3 regions of the Streptosporangium vulgare genome follow, and region 2 is predicted to be linked to each of the others. Evidence: riboswitches for the same ligand, from Rfam matches in the RefSeq annotation. Region 2 holds a riboswitch; each other region holds the start of a gene.
What was found. Region 2 has a riboswitch for cyclic di-AMP ahead of ACFFRH_RS10120 (hypothetical protein). Riboswitches for the same ligand answer to the same signal wherever they lie in the genome.
Positions count from the first base shown of each region.

Region 1: it holds a riboswitch for cyclic di-AMP, as region 2 does, so the genes downstream of both, ACFFRH_RS31250 (C40 family peptidase) here and ACFFRH_RS10120 (hypothetical protein) in region 2, are expected to answer to the same signal.
Region 3: it holds a riboswitch for cyclic di-AMP, as region 2 does, so the genes downstream of both, ACFFRH_RS32920 (coiled-coil domain-containing protein) here and ACFFRH_RS10120 (hypothetical protein) in region 2, are expected to answer to the same signal.

Region 1 covers NZ_JBHMBS010000019.1:116,202-123,207, reverse strand. Annotated here, with positions in the region: gene ACFFRH_RS31265 (Uma2 family endonuclease) at 24-614, shown strand; gene ACFFRH_RS31260 (branched-chain amino acid aminotransferase) at 829-1,923, opposite strand; gene ACFFRH_RS31255 (3-isopropylmalate dehydrogenase) at 2,097-3,143, opposite strand; cyclic di-AMP (ydaO/yuaA leader) riboswitch at 3,284-3,517, shown strand; gene ACFFRH_RS31250 (C40 family peptidase) at 3,505-4,107, shown strand; gene serA (phosphoglycerate dehydrogenase) at 4,623-6,212, opposite strand; gene ACFFRH_RS31240 (hypothetical protein) at 6,488-7,006, shown strand, end outside.
Region 2 covers NZ_JBHMBS010000004.1:124,111-131,116, forward strand. Annotated here, with positions in the region: gene ACFFRH_RS10100 (hypothetical protein) at 1-760, shown strand, start outside; gene ACFFRH_RS10105 (roadblock/LC7 domain-containing protein) at 813-1,199, shown strand; gene ACFFRH_RS10110 (hypothetical protein) at 1,210-1,581, shown strand; gene ACFFRH_RS10115 (alpha/beta fold hydrolase) at 1,753-2,613, opposite strand; gene ACFFRH_RS10120 (hypothetical protein) at 2,947-3,774, opposite strand; cyclic di-AMP (ydaO/yuaA leader) riboswitch at 4,021-4,171, opposite strand; gene ACFFRH_RS10125 (DUF4253 domain-containing protein) at 4,455-5,318, opposite strand; gene ACFFRH_RS10130 (IclR family transcriptional regulator) at 5,576-6,361, shown strand; gene ACFFRH_RS10135 (sugar kinase) at 6,404-7,006, shown strand, end outside.
Region 3 covers NZ_JBHMBS010000022.1:18,625-25,630, reverse strand. Annotated here, with positions in the region: gene ACFFRH_RS32935 (effector-associated constant component EACC1) at 189-572, opposite strand; gene ACFFRH_RS32930 (hypothetical protein) at 634-897, shown strand; gene ACFFRH_RS32925 (hypothetical protein) at 1,646-2,218, shown strand; gene ACFFRH_RS32920 (coiled-coil domain-containing protein) at 2,247-3,224, opposite strand; cyclic di-AMP (ydaO/yuaA leader) riboswitch at 3,228-3,364, opposite strand; gene galT (galactose-1-phosphate uridylyltransferase) at 3,437-4,516, opposite strand; gene ACFFRH_RS32910 (DeoR/GlpR family DNA-binding transcription regulator) at 4,513-5,313, opposite strand; gene ACFFRH_RS32905 (HD domain-containing protein) at 5,418-6,014, opposite strand; gene ACFFRH_RS44825 (50S ribosomal protein bL37) at 6,310-6,381, shown strand; gene ACFFRH_RS32900 (TIGR03086 family metal-binding protein) at 6,433-7,006, opposite strand, start outside.

The DNA.
Region 1 (7,006 bases), on a different contig from region 2:
CGCGCGGAGGGAAGGATGACCTCATGGCCAAGACCCTGGACCGTCGCGAGGCGAAGCCCATGTCCACCAACCACCAGGAGCTCGAACGGCACTACCAGAAGACCTGCGATCAGTGGCCCGACCGCAAGGTCGAGCTCATCAACGGCCGGATCGTGGTGAGGGAGTTGCCCACGCTCAACCACGCCAAGGTCATCCTGCAGTTGCTGATCCAGCTCATCCCGTTCGCCACGGCGCAGGGCTGGCACCCCGTATACGACGTCAAGCTCTTCCTGGGGGTTCAGAAAGACCACTATCGGCCCGATCTCCTCGTCGTGCCGAAATTTCCCCGCATGTGGGACGACGAGAACGTCTACGCCGAGGAAACGCTGCTCGTCGTGGAGGTGGTCTCCCCCAGCAGCCGCGACGACGACCATGTCACCAAGCCCGAGAACTGCGCGATCGCGGGTGTCCCGCTCTATCTGGTGATCGACGCCACCCAGAATCTCGCCCGGCTGCTCAGTCATCCCGGAGAGCGTGGATACCAGCAGCAACACCAGGTGATCCTCGGAGAGCCACTTGAGCTCCCCGCGCCCTGGGACCTCACGATCGACACCGGCAAGCTGGTCGAAGGTTAGATCCGCCCGGCAGGAGGCCCGCCCGGGTGGGCGGCCGGGTCTTCTCCGCGCGGGACCGGTGCCCCCTTCGGCCGACCGGCCCCCGCGGACCTCGCCGCGGGCCCCCGTACGGGGGCTGGTGGACACCTCGGCCGACCGGCCCCGCAGGCTCCCCCGTACGGGACCGGTGGACACCTCGGCCGACCGGTCCCCTGCGGATCTTCCTCGTACGGGACTAGCAGATCTTGTGAACCCAGCTGTGCGGGTCGGGACGGGACCCGTACTGGATGCCCACGAGTTCCTCGCGGATCTTCGAGGTGACGGGGCCCTGGGTGCCGTCGCCGATCGTCCAGGCGCGGTCGGCGCCCTTGACCGAGCCGACCGGGGTGACCACCGCGGCGGTGCCACAGGCGAAGACCTCGGTGAGCTCGCCCGTCTCGCAGCCCCGCTGCCACTCCTCGACCGACAGGCGCCCCTCCTCGGTGTGGAGGCCGAGATCGGAGGCGAAGGAGAGGATCGAGTCGCGGGTGATGCCGGGCAGGAGCGTTCCGGTGAGCGCGGGGGTGAGCAGGCGGTCACCGTAGACGAAGAACAGGTTCATCCCGCCCATCTCCTCGACGTAGCGGTGCTCGCCCGCGTCGAGCCAGACCACCTGGTCACAGCCCTGCTCGACGGCCTGGCGCTGGGCCACGAAGGCCGCCGCGTAGTTGCCGCCGCACTTGGCGAAGCCGGTGCCGCCGGGGGCCGCGCGGGTGTACTCGGTGGAGAGCCAGACCGTGACGGCCTTTCCCCCGCCGAAGTAGGCCGCCGCCGGGGAGGCGATGACCATGTACTTGTAGGTCCTGGACGGGTAGTTGACACCGAGCGCCGGCTGCGTCGCGATCATGAAGGGGCGCAGGTAGAGGCTGTGTCCCGGCGTGGTCGGGACCCACTCCCGGTCGGTCTGGACGAGCAGCTCCAGCGACTCGACGAACGTCTCCTCGGGCAGCTCGGGCATCGCCATCCGCGCCGCGGAGGTGTTGAAGCGCGCGGCGTTCGCCTCCGGCCGGAAGGTCACGATCGAGCCGTTCTCCTGGCGGTAGGCCTTGAGCCCCTCGAAGAGCTCCTGCGCGTAGTGGAAGACCGACGTCGCGGGGTCGAGGCTGAGCGGGCCGTACGGCACGAGCTTGGCGTCGTGCCAGCCCTGCCCCTCGGTGTAGTCGATCGAGATCATGTGGTCGGTGAAGACCTGACCGAACCCCGGGCTCGCCAGTACCTGCTCGCGCTCTGCCGCGGTGCGAGCGTGGTCGGAGAGCTGCACGTCGAAGCTGAGCTTCTGAGCGGTGGTCATCGCACGGATCCTTCTCTTGGTGTCTGGCTTACCCTTGGGTCCATTCTGCGTCGGACCGGGTAACGGGAAACTACTCCATCCATGCCGAAAACCGGCACTGCTGGAGAAACAAAAACGCGCCTGGCGGCTCAGGTGAGCCGCCGGGCGCGTCGGGGTCGAGGAGGGCGGCTTCCTCAGCCGGCTACTCGGGCGGTGATGTCGTCGCCGATCTCACGGGTGGTCCGGCCGACTCGGCCGGCCGGCCGCTCGACCAGGTCGTCGGCGACGGCCTGCTCGACCCTGGCGGCCTCGGCGGCCAGGCCCAGGTGGTCGAGGAGCATGGCGACCGACAGGATCGTGGCGGTCGGGTCGGCCTTGCCCTGGCCCGCGATGTCGGGGGCGCTGCCGTGGACCGGCTCGAACATGCTCGGCGCGGTGCGGTCGGGGTTGACGTTGCCGCTGGCCGCCAGGCCGATGCCACCGGCGATCGCCGCGCCGATGTCGGTGAGGATGTCGCCGAAGAGGTTGTCGGTGACGATCACGTCGAAGCGCTCGGGCTGGCTGACGAAGAACATCGAGGCCGCGTCGACGTGACAGTAGTCGGTCTGGACGTCGGGGTACTCCAGGCCGACGCGGTCGAAGGTGCGGGCCCAGAGGTCACCGGCGTAGGTGAGCACGTTGGTCTTGTGGACCAGCGTCAGCTTCCTGCGGGGGCGGCCCTGCGCCTTGTCGAAGGCGTAGCGCACGACGCGCTCGACGCCGTAGGCGGTGTTCAGCGACTCCTGGGTGGCGATCTCCTGCGGCGTGCCCCGGCGCATGACGCCACCCGCCCCGGCGTACGGGCCCTCGGTGCCCTCACGGACGACGATCATGTCGATGTCCTCGGGGCGGGCCTTGCCCAGCGGCGTCTCGACGCCGGGGAAGAGCTTGACCGGCCGGAGGTTCACGTAGTGGTCGAGCTGGAAGCGGAGCTTGAGCAGCAGGTCGCGCTCCAGGACGCCCGGGGGCACGCTGGGGTCGCCGACCGCGCCGAGCAGGATCGCGTCGTATCCGCGCAGCTCTTCGAGGACCGTGTCGGGCAGGGTCTCGCCGGTCTCGTGGTAGCGCTTGGCGCCGAGGTCGTAGGTGGTGGTCTCCACCTTCGTGCCGACCGCTTCGAGGACCTTCAGTCCCTCGGTGACGACCTCGACTCCGATTCCGTCCCCGGGGATGACCGCCAGGCGAATGTTACGCGAATCCATGCAGGCACCTTACCGGTCCGTCTCGGTGATCGAACACCGGTCTCATTCCCCGGACGCATCCGCCCGGCGAGCCGCCTGATCACTTTGTCCTTCTTTGCTAGGTATTGACCGTTTCGTGAGGTTTGGTTATGGTCCTCCCATTCACATCACTGCCTAATCCGTACGGGCCCTCCCCTTACCGGGCCCGTACGGAGCCGGGGAACCACTCTTTACGGGATCTACCTGACCCCGGGAACCCCGCTCCTCCCCCGGAGCGCCGTTCCCGGCCGTCATCAGGTGGATTCCTTGGGGCGAATCAGCGCGTTCTCGCGCCGTAGGGCGGCCTCCACGCCCGAGTCCGACAGCTCACCCGGCCGGCCTTATGGAAGGAACCATCCTGTCCGGCACAGTTCTCCCCCGCGTCCTGTCCATCTCCGCATCCATGATCGTCGCCGGCGCCGCGGTGTGCGCGACCTCACCCGCCGCCCTGGCCGCCTCTCCTCCCCCCGCCCCCGGGCCCGCCGCACTCAACGCCCCCGCGCTGAAAGAGGCCCTGAAGGCCGTGGCCGTCAAGCCCGCCTGGCAGAAAGCCGTGAAGTGGGCCATGTCCAAGCGTGGAACGCCCTACGTCTGGGGCGGCACCGGCCACGGCGGATTTGATTGCTCCGGCCTGATGCTCCGCGCCTACGGCGCCGCCGGGATCAAGCTCCCCCGCGTCACCAACGACCAGTACGCCGCCTTCTCCAAGAAGATCGCCTGGAAGGATCTCAAGCCCGGTGACCTGGTCTTCTTCAGCGGCCTCGGCCACGTAGGCATGATCACAAAGCCCGGTTACATGGTTCACGCCCCGCGGACCGGCGACGTGGTCAAGGAGGAGAAACTCGACTCCTGGCGCCGCGACTCCTTCGCAGGCGCGGTGCGCCCCGACCCGCAGGGGGTTCAGCTGGCCAGGCGGGTCGAGCTCGCGACCGAGACCGGCGGATGAGACACGCCGGCGGATCACCGCCGGGAGGCCGTGGAGACCCCGGCGGCGAGAACGGGTTCAGCGGGTGGGGGCACCACCGTTGTCCCTGCGGTCCAGAGCGGTCTGGAGCGCGTCGGTGGCCTCGTTCTCGGTCTCGTCGGGACGGTTCCAGGGATACATGTCGTACATGGCGAATCTCGTCTCGGTCGCATGCCAGCAAGGAAGATGGTCGAGACTCCGGTCGGGACTCCGACCAGGCCTGATGTCGCGGGTCCGGATCACGGACCGGCGGCGGGGGCTTGGAGCCGGCACGCGCCACGACACCGCGGCGAGTCGCCGGCCTGCCCCTGTCAGGCCTCGCCGCGGCAGGTAGGAATTACGAGAACCTGGCGCATTTCATCCAGGCTACCTGGCCGCGGAAACACCGTCTCGTCCGGTGTACACACTTCTCACATGCTGAGACGAGATGTGGCCGCCGCCCCGGTCTCCGGCCCCCCCCCCGCCCCCGGGGCCGCCGGCCACATGAGCCGTTCCGGCTAGTCGGCCAGGTCGACCGATCGGCCGCTGTCGGCGCCGATCTCCGAGCCGATCTGGTCGATCACCTCGGCCGGGATGGCGGTGTCGACGGTGAGCGCGATGAGCGCCTTGCCGCCCTTGACGTCACGGGCCACCTGCATCGAGGCGATGTTGATCGAGTGGTCGCCGAGGATGCGGCCGACCACGCCGACGATGCCGGGCCGGTCGGTGTAGGTGAAGAACGACAGGTGGTCGGTCGGCTCGATCTCCATCTGGTAGCCGTTGACCTCGACGATCTTCGTGATCTGCCTCGGCCCGGACAGGGTGCCCGAGACCGAGACCGCGCGGCCGTCGGCGAGGACGCCGCGGACCGTCACGACGTTGCGCCAGTCGGGGCTCTCGGAGCTGGTGATCAGCTCGACCGACACGCCGCGGTCCTTGGCCAGCAGCGGGGCGTTGACGTAGGTGACCGAGTCCTCGACCACGTCGGTGAAGACGCCCTTGAGCGCGGCCAGCTCCAGCACGCGGACGTCGTGGGAGGCGATCTCGCCGCGCACCTCGACGTCGAGCTTGGTGGCGACCTCGCCCGCGAGGGCGGTGAACACCCGGCCGAGCTTCTCGGCGAGCGGCAGGCCCGGCTTGACGTCCTCGGCGACGGCGCCGCCCTGGACGTTGACCGCGTCCGGCACGAACTCCCCGGCGAGCGCGAGCTTCACGCTGCGCGCGACCTGGGTGCCGGCCTTCTCCTGGGCCTCGTGGGTGGAGGCGCCCAGGTGCGGGGTGACGACGACCTGGTCGAGCTCGAAGAGCGGGCTGTCGGTGACCGGCTCCTTCGGGAACACGTCGATGCCGGCGCCGGCGACGCGGCCCTCCTTGATCGCGGAGTAGAGGGCGTTCTCGTCGATGATGCCGCCGCGGGCGACGTTGATGAGGCGGACGTTCGGCTTGACCGTGTGGAGCTCCCTGTCACCGATGAGACCGATGGTCTCCTTGGACTTGGGCAGGTGCACGGTGATGAAGTCGGCCTCGCTCAGGGCCTCCTCCAGCGAGACCAGCCGGACGCCCATCTGCGCGGCGCGGGCCGGCTGCAGGTAGGGGTCGTAGGCGATCAGCTCGACACCGAACGGCTGGAGGCGCTGCGCGACCAGCTGACCGATCTTGCCGAGGCCGAGGATCGCGACGACCTTCTCGTCGAGCTCCACACCGGTGTACTTCGAGCGCTTCCACTCGCCGCCCTTGAGCGCGGAGTGCGCCTGGGCGACGTTGCGGGCGGAGGCGAGGATGAGGGCGACGGTGTGCTCGGCGGCGCTGGTGATGTTGGAGGTCGGCGCGTTGACGACCATGACGCCGGCCTTGGTGGCGGCCTCCACGTCGACGTTGTCCAGGCCGACACCGGCTCGGGCGACGACGCGGAGCCGGGGGGCGTTGGCGATCGCCTCGGCGTCGACCTGCGTGGCGCTGCGCACGATGAGCGCGTCCACGTCGGCGAGGGCGGGCAGGAACTGGGCACGGTCGGCGCCGTCGGTGTGGCGGACTTCGAAGTCCGCGCCCAGAACCGCGAGACCGGCCTCGGAAAGTTCCTCAGCGACCAGTACGACGGGCTTGTTCACAGGCTGGATCCTTACTAGACGGTGAGGGGTGCACGGACCTCACGTAGTCTATCGGCGCTTGTGAACGCGTTCACGAGTGTCCCGCGATCCGAGACGCCCCCATGACGCCGGAGACCCTCCCAAGAGACTTCTGTGACGCGAGGGAGCTTCGCGACACAGGAGACGGTTACCCGTCTTGACAGATCTCATGCGCCTAAAATTCAAGTTGGTATTGATCCCAGGAAAACTTCGCGATTACCCTGATAAGCCGTGGTCCACTACCTATCGTTCCTCATATGAGCATCGGGAACCCCGCTCTCGGCAACGTGCTCGCGCAGCACGGCGATCCGCACCGGCTGCTTGCGGCGCTGGCCGAATGGGGACTCCTGGTCGCCGTGCGACCCGACCGCTCCGTCGTGCTCGGCACGACCCAGGCCGGTGATCGTGTCCTGCTCGGATACACCTCCGCGGACACCTACGCGCGGCACCGTGGCAGCCACTCGCTGTCGGCGTGCGACGCCGACACCATCCTCGACATCCAGCGCGTCACCGGCGTGCGGGAGATCGTGATCGACGCGGCGGGCCCGGCGGCCGCGGCCGTGCCGATCGAGGATCTCCAGCGCTACCTGCTCTCGACGCGCAGTGGCCCCACGCCCGCGTTGTCGAGCGCGGCGCCGACGGCGTACGCGACCGGGGCGATGGCCACGGTCTCGCGTCCCGCGCCCGCGCGCCCGCCGAGGACGCCGGTGCCCGCCGCGCCCTCCCAGCCGTGGATCCCGGCGCCCCGGCCGCACCTGTCGGGCCCGATGCAGATG
Region 2 (7,006 bases):
CCTGCTGGGCACCTGCCGCGGGATATCCGCCCACGCCGTACGACAGGCCAGGCAGGCCGCCGGCGGCCGGCGGCCGGACCCGCGGCCGTCGGGGGGCGAGCGGCTGGTCGCGCAGGGCCTGCTCACCAGGGGGGAGCTGGAGTTCTGCGTGCTGAGCACGGTGCTCGACGCCGCGTACTTCCTGCTGCAGGCCACCGGGCACCGGCCCAGGTTCCGGCGGGGAGAGCTGCACTGGCTCGGACCGCAGTGGTACTTCGACGCGACCGGCCTGCTCCGGGAGTGCGAGCGGAGGAAGGCGCAGTTGGAACAGACCTGGCCGTCCGCGGAGCTGGACACGCTCCCGGTCGTCCCGCTGGGGCGCATCAGCGCCCAGCGGGTGGTGCTGAGCTCGCTCCAGTGGGAGGTGCTGGTCGGCGCCGACTCCACGGCGACCCCCGCCGACCTGGCACGCAAGCTGGGCCGGCCCGCGTACTCGGTGCTGCTCGCCGTGCGGCAGCTCGCCGCGTCCGGACTGCTCCGCGTCCCGGAGCCCGGTCCGGTCGTGGCTCCCGGGGCTCCCGTAGCCCCCGGAGCTCCCGTAACCCCCGGGGCTCTCGGGGCACCGGAGCCGCTGCCCCGGCGGACGAGGGGCGCCACGGAGATCCCGGCGGCCGGTACGGGCTCTCCTGAGACGCCGGAGTGGCTCCCCAGGGCGAACGGGGACCCCGCCGACGTCAACCTGCTCATCCGGCTCAGGAACGCATTGGAGGCGATGACTTGAGCCCGGTCACATGCCGATAAGGCTGCGGACGCTGAAGCTGATCGGAAGGAGGATGCCGGTGGAACTGCGCGAGGAGATACGGCGCGAGATGGCGGCGCTGCGAGAACGCATACCCGACGTGAACGGGAGCATCGCGTGCAGCGTCGACGGTCTGACGATAGCGAGCGACCTGGACAGAGACGCCGAGCAGACCGGCGCGCTCTCCTCCGCCGTGCTGGCCCTCAGCCGCCGGATGACGAGCATGGCCGGCAAGGGCACCTTCGAGGAGACGTTGATCTCCGGCACCAACGGTTACGCGGCGTTCTACGCCGCCGGACCCAAGATCGTCCTCACGGTCCTGGCGCGCCCGGGGACGAACCTCGGGCTGCTCCGGCTGGAGGGCCGCAAGACGGCGGCCAGGCTGGCCGCCGTCAGCTCACGCATATCGATATCCCAGTGAGGAGACAGCAATGGGCAACATGGACATCTCGCTCAAGGAGATGATGACGATCGACGGTGCCATCGGCTCGGTCGTCGTCGACTACAACAGCGGGATGGCGCTGGGCGCCCTCGGCGGATCCAAGGACCTCGACCTCCAGGTGGCGGCCGCGGGCAACACCGAGGTCGTGAAGGCCAAGATGCGGACCATGGAGTCGCTCGGCCTCAAGGACGGCATCGAGGACATCCTCATCACGCTCGGCACGCAGTACCACATAATCCGCCCGATCTCGGGCCGGAGCGGCAAAGGGCTGTTCCTCTACCTGGCCCTCGACCGGAACCGGGCCAACCTCGCGCTCGCGCGGCACGTCCTGCGCGGCATCGAGGAGAAGCTCGAGGTGTGATCCCTCCGGTGCGGCCCGTGCCCCGGGAGGCGCGGGCCGCACCGGAGCCCTCCGGGAGCGCCACGGAGCCTCCCGGGAGCGCAGCCGGACCTTCGTGGAGCCCCACCGGAGCTTCGTCGGAGCCTGGTCGAGGAGAACGAGGAGAACGCGAGAAACAGGGCGTGCCGGGGGTCACCGCCCGGAGTCCGCGGAGACGGTGAGCTCGTCGATCGCGTCGACGAAGGCGGGCCAGAGCTCGGCGGGCAGGTCGTGGCCCATGCCGGGGAAGGTGATCAGCCGGGCGCCGGGGATCGCGTCGGCCGTGGCGATCCCGGCGGGCAGCGGAACGAGCGGGTCGTCCTCACCGTGCAGCACGAGAGCCGGAACCGCGAGCTCCCCGAGCCGGGGCGCACGGTCGCCGGAGGCCATGATCGCGGCCACCTGCCTGGCCGTGCCCGCCGGGTCGTACGACCGGTCGTAGCCCAGCCCGGCGATCTCGGCGTTCCACTCCCGGTCGAACGGGTAGCCGGGCGAGCCGACGGCCGCGCAGTTGTCGAGGGCCCGCCGGACCGCGCTCTCGCGGTCGGGCGTGAAGGCCGGCAGGAGCACGTCCGGGTCGGTCAGCAGGGCGGCCCGCGGGCTCGGGGTGGACATGATCGAGGTGAGGCTGCGCACCCGGCGCGGGTGGCGGATCGCGAGTGACTGCGCGATCATCCCGCCCATCGAGAGGCCGATCACGTGGGCCGTGTCCCAGCCGAGCGCGTCGAGCAGTCCGGCGGCGTCGTCGGCCATGTCGTCCAGCAGGTAGGGGACCTCCCCGCTCCCGTCCAGGGCGGGCGTCCCCGCCCCGTCCAGGTGGGTGCTCTCGCCGCTGTCGCGGTTGTCGAAACGCACCACGTGGTACCCGCGGCCGGCGAGCAGCGCGCAGAACCTCTCGTCCCACTGGATCAGCTGGCAACCGAGGCCCGTGATCAGCAGGAGGGGACGGGCCCCCGGGGAGCCGAAGGTGTCGTAGGCGATCTCGATACCGTTCGCCGGGGCCCGCAGAGTCATGGCGCTCCTACCGTCCTTGCTGGTTCCGCGGGACAGAATGCCATTCGGGGGAAAGCGGGCCACCGGCGGGGTGAGGTCTCCGGCGGAGGATCTCCGGCAAGGGGTCTCCCGCAGGAGGGCTCCCGCAGGGGGTCTCCGGCAGAGGGTCTCCGCGGGTCGAGGCTCTGCGGGTCGGGGCTCCGTAGGTCGGGGGTCGGGGGTCGGGGCTCCGGGGGGAGCTTCTACGGGACGGACTCTCCAGCGGGGAGAGCTCCGGCCGGGGCGGTCCGGCGGGGCAGGGGCTCCGCCGGGGAAGCCGGAACGGGGGAGCTCCAGCGGGGCGCAGGCCCCGGCTCAGCTCTTCCCGGCGCCGATCTCGGCGGCGCGGGCACCGATGGCGGCCACGCCGGCCGGGAGGTGCATGGAGGCGGGCTCGACCATGACCTTGGGCTTGCCGGCCCACGGCCGGACCGCGGCGCTCGCCAGCTGGGTCTGCACGCCTATCCCCAGCTCCTGGGCCTTGGCGAAGACGACCGTCGGGGGCTTGGCCGGGCTGGTGTCCCTGCGGTTCCAGGCACCGGTGGAGAACGCGACGGGGTGGTTCTTGATCCCCGTACCGCCGCCCCACTTGGTGACCACGTACTTGATGTCGATGTGGCCCATGCCGCCGTTGCCGTCCACGCCGAGCGTGCCGGCGTTGAACCTTCCACCGGTCAGGTCGGCGAAGGTCTTGGCGTCGATGTCGATCATGATGCCCTGGTTCGAGGGCGAGCCCGGACCACGGTCACCGACGAAGAACTTGGCCTTCTTGCCCTTGTAGATGAGGTAGCCCTCGGTGAGCAGGGGCCAGCTCGGGCTGGCGATCATGCCCTTCTGCATCGGCCTGCCGCTGGCGGGCAGCCCGGTGTCACCGGCCCGGCCGGAGGAGTCGTCCCAGAAGTAGGAGGCCGTGGTCGCGCCCTGGAGGAGAACGGTCTCGGCACTGGCCTTCGCCACGCCGACCTCGGGGTCGGCGGTGGCGGCGAAGCAGGTGGCGGCGGGCAGCGCCAGGGCGACACCGGCGGAGGCGAGGACACTCGCACCGACCAGGGCTGCGGCCGCGAGACGCTTGCCGCGGGGATTGTCGTTCTGCCAGGTGGACTTGCTCAGGCCGTTCTTGTGCATACCAAAGAAGAGGCGCATGGAGAAAAGGCTCTTTCGCGAGGGAACGGGGCAGCCATGTGCGACACACCGGAGGGGTGCACTGGCGGGAACGCGCTCGTCGGAAAAGGGGGCGTAGCCGGAATCTCAGGCAATCGCTACGCGGAGCACGATCTGGAGGATGCCGCGGTCGGGGCGGCGGGGGGGTCGGGGGGGACGGGGGAAAAGTCAGGTGGTCGGCGCGGACACGGGGTGCACCGACGTGGTAACGCGGTGATCCATGAGGGGATCTCCTCTCCATCTCGTCTACCGGGTTAGCTGACGGGTTCGGGCGGTGGAGTTGCCCTACCGCCGCGCGGTCGCGGCGGATTCACCCCGGAAACGTGGTTCCCCGGCTCCGGAGCCCGTACGGGCTCTCGGGATTCGACGTCGGCCGGCCGCTCCCTCTTGTGAAGGGCAGGTCGCCTACCGATAACCCTGGACACTACCCACCAAAACCGGACAAAGCAAAGCAAACACCATGAAAACCCCAGAAGATCTACCTACAACCTTCAAGGAAGCCTCATCGATCGCCCCGTCAGACCAACACCCGTCCTACCAGCACGGATGTCTCCCCCATGCCGGGAATCGCCTCCGGAACCCCGTCCCCGGCCCCGTTTCCCGGCCTCGTTTCCCGGCCTCGTTTCCCGGCTCCGTCCCGGCACCCGCTCCAGAGGCTCCGCTCAGTCCCACCAGAACGACCAGGCGTTCCTGCCCTTGATCTGCTCGGCGTAGTCGATGAGGTTCCCGGCCCCCTGGATGATGCTGTCGGGGCAGAACGTCCAGTGCTCCGCGGCGACGTGCAGGGCGTGCTCCGAGGTCGTCGGGGGCGCGGCGACGCTGAGGTCGAGGGTGTTGAAGCCCATGCCGACCACCCGTACCCCGAACCTGTCCTCCCAGCTCCGCACGACGGCCGCGAGCGGGACCATCCACTCGTTGTGGTTCAGGGCGCCCTGCCAGCCCATGACGGCGAGGGCGTCGGCCCCGCGCTCGACCGCGACGAGCCCGAGCGGGGTCCTGCGCTCGGCCACCAGCCCGGCGTACCAGTCGGCGACCACGCCGGGGTCGGCGGCGAGCCTGCCCGAGGGGGCCGGGCCGGGACACTCGGGACCGAAGGGGTCGAGCAGTTCGAGCTGGTCGAGGTTGGCCCTGGCGATCCAGTCGGACCACACCTCGGCCATGAACGCGGCGGCGTGGTAGTTGTCGATCTGACCGGCCGTGTCCGGGGCGATCTGGCCGGCCGACCAGGGCTGGACGGAGTCCTCCAGCAGCACCGGCCACAGGCCCGACCGCTCGTGCTGGGCCCTCAGCCGGGCCCAGTACTCGCCGGAGACCGCCACCTCGCTGAGCCAGAACGCCGGACGGCGACGGACGGCGAGCTGAGCGTAACCGGGGTCGGGCCACACCACGTCCCCCGGTGGCAGCTCCACCGAGAGCCTCCTGACCACGCCCTCCCCGGTCTCGCCGCCGCCCTCGCTCCCGTCGGCCCCATCGGCGAACAGCTGACCCAGAACTGGCGGAAGTCGCTCACTCTCGCAATCGCTCATCTCTACCGATCCGATCCTGGCCACGGACCAATTTTGGCCTGTCAACCATCCCGAGGGACAGTTCTGCCCTGGTCCAGGCAAAAATTATCGGTATCGCGGAGAACGGAACCGGGTGGGTACCCGCCCGTCCCCGTCCCGTCCGGTTGCCCGCGGCCGGTTGTGCAGTGCAGAACGTTGTGCTGCAAAGTGGCCGCGGGGCGGCGTACTCGCCTACCTTGACCAGGTATTCGATTGCCGGATCACCATGGGAGGCCGCGATGGGTGGGCCCGCCCCCGAGCGCAACCAGTCGGCCTCGCTCCGCCGCGCCCTCGCCGTCCTCGCGCACGTGCGCGACCACGCGGGCGCGGGCCACGGCCTGTCGCTCACCCGGCTCGCCGAGGCGCTCGACCTGTCCAAGAGCACGGTGCTCCGGCTCACCGCCCCGCTCATCGAGGCCAGGCTCCTGGAACGCGACCGCAAGAGCGGCGCCTACCGGCTGGGCAGCGGCGCCCTGCGCCTCGGGCAGGCGTACCTGTCCACCCTCGACCTGCGGACGGTCGCCGCCGAGGAGTCGCACCGCCTGATGGCGGAGGTCAGGGAGACCGTCCACCTCGTGGTCTACGACCCGCCCGACGTGGTCTACATCGACAAGGTCGAGAACGAGACCAACGTGCGCATGGCCTCGCGCATCGGCAGCCGCAACCCCGTCTACCGCACCGCCGTGGGCAAGGCGATCCTCGCCTGGCAGCCGGAGGAGGCCGTCGAGGAGATCGTGGCCGCCGGGATGCCGCACGTCACCCGGTACACCATCACCGACGCCGCGCGCCTGCGCGCCGAGCTGGGCCGGATCCGGCAGCGGGGCTACTCGGTCGACGACCGGGAGAACGAGCCCGAGGTGCGCTGCGTCGCGGCGCCGATCTTCAACCACAACGACGTCGCCACCTCGGCCATCTCCATCTCGGGTCTCACCTCCCGGATCACCGCCGCACGGGTGCGAGACCTGGGTCCCCTGGTGGCCGAGGCGGCCCTGCGCATCTCCAGAAAGCTCGGCTCGACCCGATGATCGACGAAGTCAGCCCGCCGACTCCCTAAGGACCCGTTTTCCATGACTGACCTGGTAACGCTCGGTGAGAGCATGGCCCTGTTCACCGCGCGGCGCACCGGCCCGCTCAGGCACGCCCGCGACTTCGGACTCGGCGTGGGCGGCGCGGAGTCGAACGTGGCCATCGGCGTCTCCCGCCTCGGCGGGCGCGCGGCCTGGATCGGCAGGGTGGGCGCCGACGAGTTCGGCGAGCTGCTGCGCTCGACGCTGGCCGGTGAGGGCGTCGACGTGCGGGGGATGCGGGTCGACCCCGGGGCGCCCACCGGCCTGATGATCAAGAGCAGGCGCACGGCGGAGATGGTCGACGTGCGCTACTACCGCTCGGCGAGCGCCGGATCCCGGCTGTGCCCCTCCGACCTGGACGTCTCGCTGATCCGCTCGGCGCGCGTGCTGCACGTCACGGGCATCACGCTCGCGCTGTCGGCGTCCGCCGCCGAGGCGGTGCGGGCCGCGATCGCCGAGGCCCGCGACGCGGGCGTGACCGTGTCGATGGACGTCAACTACCGCCGCGCCCTGTGGACGCCCGCCGAGGCGTCCGCCGCGCTGCGCGAGACCGTCGCCTCGGTGGACGTCCTGTTCGCGACCGAGGGCGAGGCCCGGCTGGTC
Region 3 (7,006 bases), on a different contig from region 2:
CCGGCATCGCGTACGTTCGGGCTGATGCTTGATCAAGGCGGTGAGTTCATAGACGCCGCGGACGGCGAGATCGAGCGGGTCGCCGTGTCGTTGAAGGAGAGGCCCACAGCCGGATCGAGCTTAATTGCCCGCAGCGGGAGTCGCCGGCCCGGCGGCCAATCCCGGCGCGTATGGAAGCCGGTGGTGGCTCACCCGTCTTCGCGGAGACCATCGGTGTTGTTGAGCACCTCGGCCAGATGGGTGGTCAGCGCGCGGGCCTGCGCCAGATCCAGGGACTTGACGCCCTTGGCGCTCACCTCCGCCACCGCCTCGCCGCGGGTGAGCTTCACCGTCACCTCACCGCCGCGGTTTCCCAGCCAGGCGATCACCACTCCGGCCAGGGTGGCCAGCGCGCCCCCGGCGCCGAAGGCGACCTGCAGCATCTCCGGAACCGGGCCGAGCGCCCCGGCGGTCGGCTCGGCCTCGACCAGGCCCACCCGCCCGCGTAACTCCGGCTCCTCCGCCAGCCAGGACCGCAAATCACGCAACTCGTCCGCTGCCTCACTCGCTGCGACGGTGATCAAGATCTCCATTGGGCTCCCACTGGCCAGGAATTCACGACACCATTACCGACTGTCATGCTTTCGACACTCCATGAGCGCGGTCGCCACAAGTTTGACCCAAGTCATCGAGATCGGCCAGGGCAGATCGGGCGAAGGTTCGCGGATGGGGCTGACCAGCCGGATTTTCCCGGGCCCTGCTGCGCGGGGCACGCCGGTGGACACCGGGAAAACCCCGCCGACGCACCTCGAAACGCTCGCCGACCTTGGACCGGAGCGGCGAGACGGCCCGCCTCCACGAGGGCCGGCACGCATCCGCCAGATCGGCCCGCCGCAGCACTGGGGCATCGAGATCTGATCCGCCATGACGACCGACCTACGGTGGAGCCGACCGAGGGGCAGGGGCGGGTTCTCCTGGTGGGGCCTCCCCGCTCTCGACCCGATGCCTGGCTCGGGGAGCGAACGATGACCGTGCGGCAGACTCTCGTGGCAGCGGCCATACGGAGAGCCTTGACCGCAGCTGGAGTCCTTCACGAACAGGCGGCGTCCTCAGTTTGATCGACTTTCCGGGCCGTACGCCGACGCCGAGGGAATCGCCGGCGGGATTCGTTACCGTCTGCGTACCGGCGCACGTCCGGCGCCGTAGCGGCGAACCGCCGCCGCAGGTGATCGGATGCGCGCCTGTGTCCCTTTCGGTGAGCAGCTGTCAACCTCTGACGGCACTTTTCATTGGCCATATGGAATCCGATGATCTCCAGTACGCGAAAAGTTGATAAATGAAGCTGATTTAAGCCGATCAACGGTCCCGCGCCGCAGCAGACGTACACCGCTGCCCCGACGGCGCGCATGGACGATGTGCCGACCTTCGGTCGGTGACCACGGCGCAAACCCTCTGCTCGCTCCGCGAATTCGGTGGTGACGGAACCCTTCTTCCCGCTACTGAAAAGGATCTTTAGATAGGGGCGCGACACGTGTGATGGCCCCTCTGTTTTCACACATGTGTTCGAAAGGATCGAGTGAATCCATCACGAACAGCCTCCGGCTCACCCAGCCGGACGCGCCGTCGCGCTGCCCTGATCGCGGCCCTGACCATGCCGCTCTCGTTGATGAGCGCGCCCGCGATCGCCCAGGACCCCACGCCGCCACCCCCTACGATTCCCGCTCCCACGACCCCGCCGAGCGCCCCCGCCACGCCCACCGGCAAAGCGCTGGCGCAGGCCAAGAAGGACAACCGGCGCATCGAGATCGAGTCACTGCGCTCGGAACGCGCCACCTACTACGCCAACCCCGACGGCAAGATCTTGCGGATGGAGCAGTACCTGGAGCCCGTCCGGGTCAAGAACGCAGGCGGCGACGGCTTCACCCCGGTCGACACCACCCTCGTCGAGGCAGACGGAATCATCAAGCCCAAAGCGGCCGAAGGCGGCCTGACGCTGTCCGCCGGCGGCAACACCGAAGCGATCAAGAGCAAGACCGGTGACATCGCCGCCCAGATCGACGCTCCGCGCACCCTGCCCAAGCCCACGCTCAACGGCAGCACCGCTACCTACCCCGGCTTCACCCTGCGGACCTACACGCACCTCATGCCGTCCAGCGAGGACCGCATGCGCAAGGCGATCGACGGCGCCTGGGGGAGTGCCGCGGATCCCGGGATGTGCCCTGAGAGGGGCGTCCGGTAGAGAAATCGCAGGTCAGCGCCTCGTGGCACTAGTACATCGAGATGTGCGGATGGTCGAAGTGGTTGGCCGTGATGCCGCCGCGGTTGGACATGAAGCGCCAGCCGGAGCCGTGGTTGATGCGCTGGCGCCAGATCACGTACTTCACGCCGAGCCTGGCCTTGTTCTTGATGGCCCAGGCGGCGATCTCGTCGCCCAGCGCGATGTTGGCGGCCGAGGGCATCGTGCCGCCGGTGCTCATCATGAAGTCGCAGGCGCGGCCCAGGGGGTGCTCGCCGCCGTCGTTGGCGGACCGGTAGCAGCCGACGGAGTACGGCAGGCTGAAGCGCCGCATGACGGCGTCGCGCATGATCCGGGTGCGGTCGGTGATGTTGTCGGCACCGGTGGGCAGCTGCGGGGCCCAGCTGCCGTCGGAGCGGCGGCCGGAACCGGTGGGGGCGAGCCGGTCGAGCTTGTCCTTGACGTCCCGGATCACGTCCTCGGCCTTCTCGCGCTGCTCCTCCACCTCCTTGGCCTCGTCGCGGATCTCGTCGGTGAGCCTGGACGCCGTCTCCGAGGCCTTCTTCCTGCGTTCGAGGCTTCCGGCGAAGCCCTCCAGGTAGGCGCTCTGCTGGGCGGTGAGCTGCTCCATCACCGCGGCGGCGCCCATGTCGCCGGAGAACATCAGCGCGGGCAGCCCTCCGCTGCTGCTGGTCTGGTAGCGGAGCTGGACGATGGAGTCGACCTGCCTCTTGGCCTCGACGTAGGTCTCCTCGGCCTTGTCCAGGTTCTGCTTGGCGACGGCCTCGGCCTTCTGCGCCTTCCTGAGAGACTCGCGTTTGGCCGCGTAGGTCTCGATCAGCCCGTCGAGTTTCTTGCCGAGTTTGGCCAGGTCGGCGCGGAGCTTGGCCTCGGTCGGCTTGGGTTCCGCGATTCCCGCGGTGGGGGCACCGATGGTGAACGCCGCGATCGAGCTCAGACAGAGGACCAGAGCGGCATGCCGACGGAACGTGGGGGACGGGGCCGCCACGAACTCTCCTCTCCTTACGCCTACCGGGTTAGCTGACGGGTTCGGGCTGGAGGAAGCCCTTCCACCGAAGTGGTTTCACCCCAGGTGCGGTGGTTCCCCGGCTCCCGGGCAAGGTGCCCGGGATTAGGCAAATCAGCGTTTAAAGCTGATGTGGGAAGGATAGTAGTGGTAAACAGCAGGTCATGCGACCTCAAGCCGAGACCGAGCGGTAATCAGTTCGTGACAACGGAGCGCAGAAGGTGTGCTGTCCCCTCGGGTGACACGTCGTTCACGAAGGCGCCCATGGCCGACTCCGACCCCGCGAGGTATTTCAGCTTGTCCGGCGCGCGGCGGATGCTGAACAGCTCCATGTGCGCGTACGACAGGTCGCGGCCGGTGGAGACCGGCGCCTGGTGCCAGGCCGCGATGTACGGCATGGGCACGCCGAACAGCCCGTCGAGGCGGCGGAGCACGTCGGTGTAGAGGGGGCCGAACGCCGCGCGCTCCTCGGCCTCCAGCGCGACCAGGTCGGGGACCTGGCGGTGCGGGTAGAGGTGCACCTCCACGGGCCAGCGCGCCGCGGCCGGGACGAACGCCGTCCAGTGCTCGTTCGAGCCCACCACCCGGACCCCGGCCTCCCGCTCCGCGGCCAGGACGTCGGCGAACAGGTTGCCGCCGGTCCGCTCCCGGTGGCGCCCGGCCGCCCCGAGGGTGAGCCTGGTGCGCGGGGTCACGTAGGGGTACGCGTAGATCTGGCCGTGCGGGTGGGCCAGGGTGATGCCGATCTCCGCCCCCCGGTTCTCGAAACAGAACACCTGCTCCACGCCGGGCGTCGCCGACAGCTCCGCCGTACGGTCGACCCAGGCCTCCATGACCAGCTCGACCTGCTCGGGGGAGAGCCGCGAGAACGAGGAGTCGTGCTCGGAGGTGAAGCAGACCACCTCGCACCTGCCGATCCCCGGACGGACCTCGCTCAGCCCGCCGATCTCCCGGTGTTCGCCCGGCTGGGCGGAGAACGACGGGAACCGGTTCTCGAAGACCACCACGTCGTAGTCGGAGGAGGGCACCTCGGTGAGGTTGCCGGGAGTGGAGGGGCAGAGCGGGCACTCGCTGGCCGGGGGCAGGAAGGTGCGGCCCTGGCGGTGCCCGGCCACCGCGATCCACTCCTCGGTGAGCGGGTCGTAGCGCAGCTCGGAGGCCGCGGGGCGGGGCGGCAGGTCACGCTGGTCGACCGCCCCGCGGTCGGCGTCGTCGCGCCGGTCGAAGTAGATGAGCTCCCGGCCGTCGGCCAGGTGGGTGATCGTGCGTTTCATCGGCCGGCGATCTCGCTCTCTCGCTGGGGTTCCGTGATGATCAGCTCGCCCACCGAGGCGGCGAGCTCCTCGCGGGCCTCCTCGGTCAGGCCGGAGTCGGTGACCACGATGTGGGCCTCGGCCAGCTGGGCGATCGTGCTGATGCCGACCGTGCCCCACTTGGTGTGGTCGGCGAGCACCACCAGGCGGTGCGCGGAGGCGACCAGCTCGCGGTTGGTCTCGGCCTCCAGCAGGTTGGGGGTGGTGAACCCGGCGCGGGCGCTCATCCCGTGCACGCCGAGGAAGAGGGTGTCGACGTGGAGCCCGCGGATCGCCGAGACCGCGACCGGGCCGACCAGGGCGTCGGAGGGAGTGCGGACCCCGCCGGTCAGCACGACCGTGCGGTCGGCCCTGGGGGAGCGGTGGAAGACGTCGGCGATCCGGACCGAGTTGGTGATCACGGTCAGCTCGGGCACGTCGGCCACGTGGTGGGCGAGCGTCCAGGTCGTGGTCCCCGCGGAGAGCGCGATCGCCGTGGCGGGCCGGACGAGCCGGGCGGCGTGCTGGGCGATCGTCTCCTTCTCCGCCTGCTGGCGCGCCGACTTGGCGGCGAAGCCCGGCTCCTCGGTCGAACCGGGCCCGGCGGCGGTGGCGCCGCCGTGGACCTTCTCCACCAGGCCGCGCTCGGAGAGCACCTCGAGATCGCGCCGGATCGTCATGTCGGACACGCCGAGCTCCCGGACGAGATCGGCGACCCTGACCCCGCCGCTACTGCGCACCCTCTCCAGGATCGCCTGCTGCCGCTGCTGGGCAAGCATCGCCCCGCCCTCCCCGCTCCCCTTAATCCACCAGATTCCACCAAATTACCACGACAACAAGGCGGGATGTTGTTGATTTTTGGTGACTAACCGTTCGCGGTCGCTCACAGCCGCTCAAGCTCCGCCGCGATGTTCGCCCTCGCCGCCTCCTCCAGATCGGCGACGCGGAAGATCGCCGGAAGGTCGAGCAGCGAGCGCAGCATGGCGGACCTCCCGGCCCTGAACGCGTCGTCGGGCACGAAGCCGTACTCCTCGCGCACGGCCGCCGCGTAGCGGGCGTAGACCTCGGCGGACGCGCCCAGGATCGCCAGGTCCGCGTCGGACAGCACGGCCCCGTCCATGTCGCCGGGCGCGGGGTCGTGCGTGACGGTCAGCCGGACCAGCCGGGCGACCGTCGCCACGGCCTCCGCCGACAGCCCCATCTCCGGCAGCGCCCGCTCGGCGAGCCCCGCGCTCCGCTCCTCGTTGTCGCCGCGCTGCGGGTCGTACACGGCGTCGTGGAACCAGGCGGCCAGCCGTACGAGGTCCGGATGCTCGGCGTGGCCGGCGAGGGCGTCGACGTGGGTGAGCACGGACTCCAGGTGGGCGGTCGTGTGGTACCTGCGGTGCGGCTCGTCGTACCGGGTGATCAGTTCGCTGCCGAGGGGGTCGGCCCCGAGGCCGGCCAGGGATCGCCAGCGGGCCATCAGCTTCTCGCTCATGTGAGGGAGCCTAGAACCGGCCGGTGCCGCGCCGGAGGGGCGGGGCGCGGAACGTCAGGACCGGGGAAAGGCCGGGAAAGGACGGGAAAGACAGGGGAAGTCAGGGCAAGGCCGGGGAAACACGGTCCACCGGAGCGGGACGGATCGCCGTCCGGGCCTTGTGCGGCCGCCGTTCCGGGAGGACTGTGAAGGTCTGAGCCGGTGAGATCGAGTCCCGTACGGTCCCCGGGAGACGGGACCGGATCTCACGGGGCCCGGAGGAACCTCGGAGAACCTCAGGGAAGGGGTGGTCGGCATGGGCAGACGAGCGCGTAAGGCCAAGGCCCGCAGGAAGCGCAAGGCGAACCACGGCAGGCGGCCGGCCTAGCGGCCCGCACCTCCCCGCGTGAGCCGTGCGCGAGCGCCCGGGAAACGAACGTCAGGCGCGACGTCCCCAGGAGGCCAGCAGCCGGGCCTGCGCGTCGGTGCCGGCGCCGGCGGTGATGCCGTCGGCGGTGTCGCTCTCGTCGCTGCCGTCGCTGCCGTCGCTGCCGTCGCTGTCGGAGGGCGCCTCCGGGGGCTCTCCGACGGCCTCGGCCTGCCGGTGACCGGGTTCCGCGTGGCTGAACCAGGCGGTGCACGCCTCGACCAGCTCGGGGTCGAGCCGCTCGTCGGCGCCGATGGCGCGGGCCAGGTCCCAGGTGTGGATGAGCGCGTCGGCGAACAGCTCGGTGACGTACTCCCGGCCGGGCACGTCGCCGAACGGCAGGTGGACGAGACGGTCGAGGGCGTGGACGTCCGCCGCCGCCTGGATGGCGGGCACGGCCGAGGTGTCGAACGCCTTGATGGGGTCGTCGCCGAGCAGGTCCCCCTCGAAGGCGTCGCCGACCTCCGCGGAGGTCCCCCCGGCGAGCAGCACCGGAGCCCAGAGATTCTCGCCGACCACGTGGTTGACCAGGGCGTGCACGTCCCAGTCGACGCACGGCGTCGGATTCTCCCACTGATCGAGGCCG